2 regions of the Clostridium estertheticum genome follow, and region 2 is predicted to be linked to the other one. Evidence: riboswitches for the same ligand, from Rfam matches in the RefSeq annotation. Region 2 holds a riboswitch; the other holds the start of a gene.
What was found. A riboswitch is a leader RNA that binds a small molecule or an ion and turns the genes downstream of it on or off. The one in region 2 is predicted to bind cobalamin.
Positions count from the first base shown of each region.

Region 1: linked by a shared signal. The riboswitch ahead of A7L45_RS19170 (sirohydrochlorin cobaltochelatase) and the one ahead of cbiQ (cobalt ECF transporter T component CbiQ) in region 2 are both predicted to bind cobalamin.

Region 1 covers NZ_CP015756.1:4,114,682-4,120,395, reverse strand. Annotated here, with positions in the region: gene cobU (bifunctional adenosylcobinamide kinase/adenosylcobinamide-phosphate guanylyltransferase) at 1-402, shown strand, start outside; gene cobS (adenosylcobinamide-GDP ribazoletransferase) at 461-1,213, shown strand; gene A7L45_RS19175 (transposase) at 1,443-2,354, opposite strand; cobalamin riboswitch at 2,594-2,723, shown strand; gene A7L45_RS19170 (sirohydrochlorin cobaltochelatase) at 2,886-3,719, shown strand; gene A7L45_RS19165 (pyridoxal phosphate-dependent aminotransferase) at 3,787-4,875, shown strand; gene A7L45_RS19160 (cobyrinic acid a,c-diamide synthase CobB) at 4,992-5,714, shown strand, end outside.
Region 2 covers NZ_CP015756.1:4,221,375-4,227,088, forward strand. Annotated here, with positions in the region: gene A7L45_RS19745 (energy-coupling factor ABC transporter permease) at 1-316, opposite strand, end outside; gene A7L45_RS19750 (energy-coupling factor ABC transporter ATP-binding protein) at 381-1,208, opposite strand; gene cbiQ (cobalt ECF transporter T component CbiQ) at 1,221-2,042, opposite strand; cobalamin riboswitch at 2,205-2,387, opposite strand; gene A7L45_RS19760 (CoA-disulfide reductase) at 2,532-5,012, opposite strand; gene A7L45_RS19765 (ArsR/SmtB family transcription factor) at 5,404-5,691, opposite strand.

The sequences.
Region 1 (5,714 bases), 110 kb from region 2:
ATAGACTCGAGAAACTCAAGATGGACAACCTATGAGGGTTTTTATGACTTGGATAAGGCTATAGAGAAATACGATATAAGCAATATATTGCTTGATTGCGTTACAATTATGATAACTAACTTAATGTTTAAGGAAAAAATAGATTTTGATAAAATATCTATGGGAAAAATAGACGAGTTATTAGATGATATAAAAACTCAGTTTGAAAAGTTAATATTAAAGGCTAGGGTAGCAAATATTAATTTAGTTATGGTAACTAATGAAGTAGGTTCTGGACTTGTACCGGAGAATAAGCTTAGTAGAGTATTTAGGGATATAGCAGGATTTGTAAATCAATACATAGCAAGTCAAAGCGATGAGGTATATCTAGTTTCTTGTGGGTTACCTTTAAAATTAAAATAATTATTACAATATAGGAAAGAGGTGAGCTTTGCAATGACAGCTCGTTGCAAGCAATGAAATGAGAGAATATTTAAATGATTTTTTACTGTTTTTTCAGTTTTTCACACGAATACCTATAAATAAAAGTTTAAATTGTGAGAAAGAAAACTTTAAGAGAGGATCTATATTTTTTCCTATAGTGGGATTATTTATAGGAATTGTTCAATGGATAGTATATTATTTGTTAATAAAAGTGTTACCAGTAAACATTACAGCAGTATTTGTAGTTATAATACCAATAATTATTACTGGAGGATTGCATGTTGATGGACTTGGAGATACATGTGATGGCTTCTTTTCGTTAAAAGGTGATAAATACAAAATCATAGAAGTTATGAAAGATAGCTCAGTAGGTACTTTCGCGACTATCGCTATAGTATTTGATATGTTAGTACGTTATGCCGCGGTGACTACTATCATACAAATTGATTTACCACTTATATTAATTGCGGCTCCAATAATTGCAAGATTTACTGTGGTATTTATATCTTTTATAGGTAAAAATGCTAAAGAGACAGGTTCAGGTAATATATTTATTGCCAATATTGATGTTAAAAGACTAGTAATTGCAGGGGTAATAACTATTATACTTGGAGCTTTATTAATAGGAATCAAAAATAGTGTTGTATTAATAGTTCCAGCTTTATTTTTAAGTTTCTTATTTAATAAGTTCTGTGAGAGCAAAATTACAGGACTCACAGGTGACAGTTTGGGAGCTAATAATGAATTAGTTGAGATTTTAACAATGATTTTGTTTATAGCAATAATTTAGGTAAGCCTCAGGTGGGGACGGTTAACAACTAATTAGCTTTTATTTAGGTGCAAATTTTTTTAGAATTTGCACCTTTTTATGACTAAATTAACTAATTAATCTAGCATTTTATTTTTTGTTATAATAGATAATGCATTTCCCAAGCTTGTCCAATGTTCACTCAAATAAATATAGTTAATTATTATTCTGAAATTTTTATAAATTTCTTTAATATGAAAATTAGTATTTATTAAGAGTAACATTTAATAAAATCATCAATAATATTTCTATATTTTTCTTCTGTCCCGATTAAACCTATACAAATAGTGCTTAATCTAGATATTCTAGCTTGAGTAATATTTCCAAGCGTGTTAGATATGTCTTTTGATTTAAAATTGCATAAGCTTCTCATTAAAACAACAGCTAAAGCTTTCGCTTTAACACATTTTCTACTGTACTTCGTATAAAAATGGATTTTTGATATATTCATCTTAAATGATATAAATTCCAATATGTCATCTGGTTTAAAATCGCGTATCAGTATGTTCCTTTCACTATTATAATCTGTTTTTTCATCTTCAAACTCCATTTCCTGTTCTAATTTTTCTTCATTACACCTAAAGAGAAGGTTATAGTAATTTTTCCTTGCACTTTTAAGGTTATCACCAAAAAGACTCATAACAAATACATAATCAACTAAGTTAAAAGAATCAGTTGTTTTTCCTAAAAATATTGATAGACTAGAAAAAGTGAATTTTTCAGGAGAATCTTTATATTCGATTATGTCTGTAGGATTATTGTGCACATAAAGAGATAAGGTCCTTAAATATCTATCGTTATAAACTATTTTGCTCTTAAATCTATCTTTAAAAAGGTGTCCTTCCCTTTTATATTTTCTATTAAAGTACATTGCATAAGAAAAATTTATACCATGCATTATTTTTGATATATCACAGCCATTAGCATCAATCATTAAATGTGCGTGGTTATCCATAAGGCAGTACCCATAAAGCTTAAAATTATGGAGAGTTTTATACTTCTTTATAAGTAATAAATACCGTTTCTTATCTTCGTCATCCTTGAATAAAGTTACTTCACTTATACTTTTGCACATGATATGAAATATCGACTCATCTGTTTTTACTCTTGCCGTTCTTGGCACAAAAATCACCTCTCCTCATAAAGTACTATTTTAATTGTTTCCTATGGAGTATAATGCTATTCATTTTTTTAGGTTAATGTTCATTAGTTGTTAACCGTCCCCGTCTTAAATATTATCTAAAACAGCAATTAGTTGTTAACCGTCCCTTACCTTTCTCCCTTAGGACTAAAGATAACCCTCCAACCCTTAAGTTTTACAATGACATTGACACCGCCACTTAATTATAATAAACTAATAGTACAATAGAATATAATTTTAGGTGCCTAGAGTATTAGGTGAAAAGGGAATGTGGTTTAAGTCCGCAGCAGCCCCCGCTACTGTAATTGAGAAATCAAAAGCCAGGAGACCTGCCTAAATGATGTTAACAAAGCTTTCGGAGGGAAAGGACTTTTTAATGCAGTTAATTTTATTACAAATTAATTAAAAAGTAGTCGCTATCTCAGGTGAACTACTTTTTGTTTTTTTGAAAAGATATTAGGAGCAAATAGAGTTCAAAATTCCGAAAAATACATGATAAGGTGGAAGCAAACAATGAAGAAAGCAATTTTAGTTGTAAGTTTTGGAACAACATATGAAGACACAAGAAAGGTAACTATTGATGTAATAGAAAATAAAATAAAAAATACCTTTGTAGATTATGACATAAGAAGAGCGTTTACTTCGCATGTTATTCTTAAGGTTCTTAAAAATAGAGATAATATTTATATAGATACACCAGAGGAAGCTTTGGAAAAACTCAAAAATGAAGGTTATAATGAGGTAATTGTTCAGCCCTTACATGTTATTCCAGGAGCAGAATATGATTATGTAAACAATGTAGTTAATAAATATAAGGAATGCAATGCATTTGACAATATTTTGGTAGGAAGACCACTTATATGTTTTAAGGGAGAAGAGGATGGCGTGCCGGATGATTACACAATAATGGTTGATGCTTTATCAAATCAATTACCAAAAGATGACACAGTAATTTTAATGGGTCATGGTACAAGCCATATTGCGAATGCAGTATATTGTTGCTTCGAAAGTGTTCTAAGGGACAGAGGGTTTAAAAACGTTCATGTAGCAACAGTAGAGGGGTATCCAACTTTGGATAGAGTAATACCAAACGTTATAGCTCAGGGGACTAAAGAAGTTATTCTAATGCCGCTACTTTTAGTTGCAGGCGATCATGTTAAGAATGATATGGTTGGTGAAAAGGAAGAGTCATGGAAAAATGTTTTAGAAGCAGAGGGATTTAAAGTAAGGATATACCTACATGGATTAGGAGAAAATATTGCTGTACAAGATATTTATATACAACATATTAATGATGTAATTAATGAAAAATTTAAAAATGTAGGAAAAACACATAAGGGTATTTAGAAGTATTCGTGGCTACTTGAAGATGAAATTATAAGTACAGGTGGAGCCCAAAGAAAGGAAGGTATTTATGATACATGGTGGAGATATTTATACTAATGGATTACTTGAGGGACGAGAACTATTAGATTATAGTTCTAATATAAATCCACTTGGCGTTCCTAAAAGTTTTACTGACAATATTAGTTTTGCTTTAGATGCATTAACTAGATATCCAGATATTCAATATAGGAATGTATTAAAGGCACTCGGCAAATACATTAGTTGCCCAGAGGAGTATTTTGTTTTAGGAAATGGGGCAGCTGAAATAATTGATTTAGTTATATCTTGCCTTAGAAGTGTACTAATTGTAGTACCTTCCTTTGTAGAGTATGAAATTGACGCTAAAAAGTGGGCTTGTAATATAGAATATTCTCACTTAAAAGAAAATTTTAATGGGACTGTTTTGCTAAAGCATAAGTATGCTCAGCTCTCTTATGATTATGAGGATATCCTTAATAGATTACGAAATGTAGAGGGGGTAATCCTAGCTAATCCTAATAATCCTAATGGTAATATCATTGATAAAGCTAAGTTTAAAAAAATTCTTGATTATTGTGAGGGTAATAATAAAATCATAATAATAGATGAGGCTTTTATAGAATTTACGGGAGATAATTTGCACAGTTTTGCGCAGAGTGTTAAAACTTATAAATGCTTATTCATAATAAGGGCCTTAACAAAATTTTTCGCAATGCCAGGCATAAGATTTGGCTATGGAGTTAGTAGTGATGCTAAATTAATAAAAAAAATTAAAGATAAACAAAACCCTTGGAATATAAACTGTTTTGCAGAAGTTGCAGCAATTAATGTGCTAAGGGATGTCGAGTATATTGAAAAAAGCAAACAATGGATAAGAGATGAAAGACCTATTTTCTTAAAGGCGTTAAATAGTATTTCATTTATAGATAAAGTCTTTTTAACTTATGGTAATTTTGTGTTATGTAAATTAAAGGGTATAGATGCAGATGAGTTTTATAAACTGTGTTTAGAGCAAGGATTTGTTGTAAGGAAAGCAGATAATTTTAGGGGACTAGACAAAAAGTTTATAAGGCTGGCTATTAAGGATAATGTCAGAAATGAAAAGTTGATTCGGTGTTTAAAAAAATTAGAACTTTAGGCCAAAACTTGAGGGACGGTTAACAACTAATTGAACTTAAGTGAGAGTCAAAACTTGAGGGACAGTTAACAACTAATTGACTTTAAGGGCCAGTCCATAAAAGGATGTGAGTGTAAATGCAGAGTATATTTATAGCTTCAAATGCAAGTGGTGGTGGTAAAACCACAGTAACCCTTGGGATTATGAAAGCCTTAAAAAATAGGGGCTTCAAGGTGCAGGGTTATAAAGTAGGGCCTGATTATATAGACTCGGCTTTTCATTCAAAGATAACGGGACAAGATTCAAGAAATCTGGATTTATATCTTATGGGAGAGGCCGGAGTTAAGGCTAGCTTTTCTAGAGGCCATGGTGATTTAGGGGTAGTTGAAGGTGTAATGGGATTATATGATGGCAAAGGAATATATACATCATATTCTACATATCATGTGTCTAAGGTTTTAGATTTACCTATTATACTTGTACTGTCTCCAAAAGCTCAGGTAGCAACCTTTTGTGCAGAAATAAATGGAATAGTTAATTTTAAAGATGCGAATATACGTGGCATAATATTAAATAACATAACAGAGAGTTACTATAATTTGCTTAAATCGGCAATTGATAAAAATTGTAAAATAAAAGTTTTAGGTTATCTTCCTAAAGATGAGAGATTATCTTTGAAAAGTAGGCATTTAGGGTTAATTCAAAGTAGTGAAATAGAGGACCTTGAGGAAAAAATTGAAGTTTGCGCCAAATTATTAGAAAAACATTTGGATATGGATCTATTATTAGAACAATTTAATGAAAGTAAAAAATATGTAGATAATTTTCATGTTGAAAATAAGGGCAAAAGAATAGCTGTA
Region 2 (5,714 bases):
AGATTGCTCCAAGTCCGGTACCAGTCATATGTGAACAACTTCCTGTTACTGACGGAATTTTTAAAGATGAAAGCACAAAAATGAACGCTCCTGCCATAGCAAGAATAGTGATAGATTTACGGTTTTTGGACAATGTTCTCTTAATTGAAAAGTATCCTGCTACTAAGAATGGCATGCATATAACTCCCCACAAAATACAGAATTTTGGTGGCAGATACCCTTCCATGATGTGCATTGCATTAGCTGCCGGAACTATTCCAAAAGTTACTCCAAAGAATGCAACAATAGCGACAATTTTCTTTTCCTTTTGATTCATTTTATTTTTCCCCCTTATTTGTTTCTAATTTATATTAATTCGGTAAAACACCTAGAATAAACAACTACTTTTTAAGCATTTCTTTAAATTCTTGTGTGCTTTTAGGATAAGCTTTTATATCCGCAAGCATGTGTTTCTCTACTAGTGATTCATAAACCTCTAGCATAATTGGCTGTTTTAGATTCGCCTGTTTTAAAACTTCAGTGTTTAGGAAAATTTCGAGTGGTGTCCCATCTGCGATAATTTTCCCCTGGCAGAATACAAGCACTCTTTGCGCCCATCTGTATGCAAAATCTACATCATGGGTGGAAATCAGCATCGTCTTACCCTCAGAACTAAGTTTGGCCAAAACCTCTTCTAACATCATTGTATTTAAAGGATCAAGTGATGCTGTCGGTTCATCATATATAATAATCTCAGATTTCATAGCAATAATTCCTGCAATAGTCACGCGTTTCTTTTCACCACCACTCAAATAGTGCGGTGGACGATCCTTAAAATCTGATATATTCATGTATGAAAGGGACTCCTCAACCCGCTTGATTACTTCCTCTTTTGGAAGCTTTAAATTCATCGGCCCGAATCCAACTTCTGCCCTAACTGTAGATGCAATTATTTGATTGTCTGCATCCTGAAATACAATTCCGATATTCTTTCGAAGATCTTTTAAATTTTTTTTATTTACGACATTACCCCGATAAATGATTTTTCCCTGCTGCGGTGTAAATACACCGTTTATATTCAAGAAAAATGTGGATTTGCCTGATCCATTAGAGCCAATGACAGCGATCTTCTCGCCTTCATAGATATCCACGCTTACACCGTCTAATGCGGCCTTTCCATTTCCGTAGACGTAATATAGATTTTCTACATTTAATATTGGTTTCCTCATAATATCTCCTTTCTATCTTGTAAAGCCCCAGATAATAAACAAAAAAACTACGAATACTACTGCATATGCGATCTGTATTGTCTCTACTTTTTTATCCTCCTCCAAAAATAGAAGATCTCCATCATAACATCTGGCCTCCATTGCATCATAATAAGTGTTTGCTTTTTTAAGCGAAACAACCAACATATTACTTGCAATGCTTCCAAAAGTATAACAGGAAGTTTTAAAATCACAGTAGCCCTGACGGGATTCTGCAGAATTTTTCATTTTAGTATAAGTATCCATTAAAATGAAAATATAACGGTAAATAAGGTTCATCAATTCTACAATAAGCTTTGGGACATGTGCCTTTCGAAGAACATATATTATCTCAGAGGACGGAGTAGACAGTGTCATCATTTGTAGCGAACTGATAGCTGCAAAAACCTTGAGAATTAAAAACAATACTTCCCTAATCTTTGCCTGAGAGGTAAACACATAACAGAAACCAAGATACAGATTATACTGACCAATTGGCTGCTTTGAAAAATCAATAGCAATTGTAACTGTGCCAAGTAGGATAAATATAATTGGAATCGCAAGTATTGATAAATACTCAAATACTGGAAGCCCTCCTTTTACAATGGTCAGATATGCCATAGCAATAATTACCACAACCGAAACATATGGGTTATCCAATACAATACAAAGAATAAGTATTAAAACAGAAAGAGATACTTTAAAAGTAGAATTCCAGTGTCTTATTTGGGAAATATAAGCGTAAAAATCTATTGAAAATCCTTCGCCATGTTTATGTCCGATTCTATGATGATGAGGTTTCCCATCCTTATTCATGTGCCACCTCCTTTTATTTTTTACCCAATGTCAATATGTAAAATAATTTACAACCAAAAAAAACCTTCTAACTAAAGCGTTAGAAGGAAACAATCAAAAATATGTTTAATAATATAAAATCAACAAATCTTCATATAAAGCTCCCTCTATCACTCGTAGAGTTACGGTGCAAAAATATAGGCAGATATTCTGACTTAAGAATCATTATCTAAGTACGCCTTCCCCATTTCAGAGTGACATATTGTACTTAAATTCATCTATTACAGCTACGAGATAGTTCAGGATTTTAACCTGATTCCCTTTTAATTAATTAAATTTAATTAAACCTATATTCTATTATTTAATTTGATTTTAGTTTACACCATGTTAACAATTTAATCAATGTTTTCTACTGAAATAACTTAATTTTTACTAACTGATATTATTAGTAGTATCTTTTCTTTTCTAAAGCAAACTTATAACACCAGTTATAAGCAATATTATTATACATTATATAAATAGATTTACATTTGAATCTTCAGTTTGACCTAGGTAATAACCAACTCCACCAATCTTCACACCATCGATAAGTTCTTCCTTTGTAATTCCCATAACATCCATGGACATTGAGCAAGCGACCACCTCCACTCCGCTATCAATTGCCGATTTTATTAAATCTTCAAGAGAACTTATATTTTTATTTTTCATTACTGATCGGATCATTTTAGCCCCGATACCCATCATATTCATTTGAGAAAGTTTAAGCTTTCTGCTGCCTCTTGGCATCATAAATCCAAACATTGAATCTATAAGCCCTTTCTTTACTGATACTTTTTCAGGTTTTCTTATAATGTTAAGACCCCAGAAGGTAAATAATATGGTAACTTTACTACCCATTGCAACTGCTCCATTTGCTATAATAAATGCCGCAATGGCTTTATCTAAATCACCGCTAAAAACTACCATAGTTTTATTGTTTTTTTCTCGTGTTTCTGATGGCAAAGATTTATTTACCTTAGTATCGTTATTGCCTTTTTTTTTAATAAAGGCATATACCATACCTTTTTCTTTTCTTAAATCTAATAATTCATTATTTGTTTTAGTACACCAAGCTCTAATATCCTCATAAAACCCAGGATCACTTGCTGTTACTTTTAATATTTGGTTTTCATTTAATTCATCAATACTAGCTTTAACTTGAATTAACGGACCTGGGCAACATAATCCACATGCATCGAGAAGTTTATCATACTTATCATCTTCTATAGCTACTTCATCCCTTATAACTTGAGTATCAGGGTCTATTTTCTGTCTTTTTATTTTATCACTCTCTCCAGTCTTATTGGGCTCAAATTCTGAACTTAAAACTGATTTATATCCTCCAGTTAAGTTTTTAACCTTAAAGTCTTTTTGAGCTAAAATTCTAGCTGCTACATATCCTCTGAGACCTACTTGACAATATTCAATAATTTCTTTGTTTTTGTCAAGTTCGCCAATTCTTCCCCTGAGATTATCTACTGGAATATTTATAGCTCCCTCAATATGTCCATTATCAAATTCTATTTCAGTACGAACATCTAATACTACAGCATTTTCTTTATCATAAGCACTAAACTCATCAGTTGTGAGTACTTCCATTCTTCCAGCTAGCACATTTTGTGCAACAAATCCTGCCAGATTTACAGGGTCTTTAGCAGATGAAAATGGTGGTGCATATGAAAGTTCTAATTCTGTTAAATCGTCAACTGTTCCACCGAGGCGTATAACAGTAGCAAGTACATCTATCCGCTTATCAACTCCATCATAACCAACACCTTGAGCTCCAAGTATTTTACCTTCACTATTAAAAATAAGTTTTAATGTCATAGGAAGTGCACCTGGATAGTAAGAAGCATGGCTAACTGGATGAACTAGTATAACTTTATAAGGAATATTAAGTCTAGTTAAAGTTCTTTCATTATTGCCAGTACTTGCTGCTGTAAGTCCAAAAACCTTTAAAATTGCAGTGCCTTGAGTTCCTTTATAGCTGGAATTTAGACCCGCTATATTATCAGCTGCAATTCTTCCTTGCTTATTTGCAGGTCCAGCTAGTGGAATCGCAGTATTAGTCTTATTTACAAAATCTACAACTTCTATAGCGTCACCTACTGCAAATACTCCCTCTGCACTAGTTTCCATTTTATCATTTACCATAATATGACCCTTGGCGCCTAATTTAATACCAGCTTCTTTTGCAAATTTAGTATCAGGAAATACACCTATTGCGAGTATTATCATATCAGCACTTAATTTTGCACCACTATCTAATGTTATTTCAACACCATTTTCAGTATCTTTAAATGCTTTCACTCCATCATTTAAAATTATTTCCACACCGTTATCCGAAATTTCTTTTTCAACATTTAAAACAATATCAGTATCAAAAGGAGCCAATATGTGAGGTGCTGCTTCTACTAAAGTAACCTTTAATCCTCTTTCTTTTAAGTTTTCAGCCATTTCAACCCCAACATATCCTCCACCAATAACTACAGCACTTTTAATCGTCAATGTGTCTACATATTTTTTTATATTATCAGTGTCTGGTATATTTCTTAATGTAAATATTCTTTTACTATTTATACCCTCTATATTAGGTTTAATTGCTTTTGCGCCTGGTGATAACACTAAATAATCATAACTTTCCTCGTAGGTACCAAGGATTTTACTATTAACTGTTACAACCTTTTTACTGGTGTCAATTGCAACTACTTCACTGTTATTTCTAACATCTACATTAAACCTTGCATTCATACTCTCAGGTGTTTGTACTAAAAGCTTATCTCTATCCTTTATTACTTCACCGATGTAATAAGGCAGTCCGCAATTTGCAAAAGAAATGTATTCATCTCTTTCAAACATAATTATTTCTGCACTTTCATCAAGCCGTCTAAGTCTGGCCGCTGTTGAAGCTCCACCAGCGACGCCACCTACGATTAATATCTTTTTCATCACAATTATTCCTCCTTATATTTTCTAGACTTTACCTAGCTAAACTGTATCTCCAAGAACTTATTTCTCTTTAGTTCTTACATCTATTATAATAAATTCTTTATCACCATTTATAAGTTTATATACCTCTTCTGCGCTTACATTTTTAACCTTTGAAGAATTAAACATAATTTATACCTCCGTCGAAACTTTAATTTATATTTATATTATTTTTTCCATTTACATTCTTATATCTCAATATTACGATATAATAATATAATAACACATATTAACTAAAAATCAATAGAAATTTAATTTATTTTAACTATTAAATAAAAAGTGATACACGATAGTTATTCGTGTACCACTATATTTATAGTGTTTAATTAATATTAAGAACTAATTGATATACTTATTAAACCTTATTTTTAAAAAGGAATTCAATTAGTTCACGAACTTCTTCATTACAAATACTATAATTGATCTCTAGCCCATTTCTTTTTCCTACAATTATTTTTGCCATTCTTAATTTTTGTAAATGTTGAGATAAAGTAGATTGTGGAATACCTAAACAATCTTGCATGTGACTTACATTACATGTCCCTTTTCCCAGTAATCCATTAATAATACAAAGCCTTACCGGATGAGCTAATATCTTAAGCATTTCTGCAATTTCATTATATTCCATATAATCCTTTTCCATAAGATTTACCTCTTTCTAATATA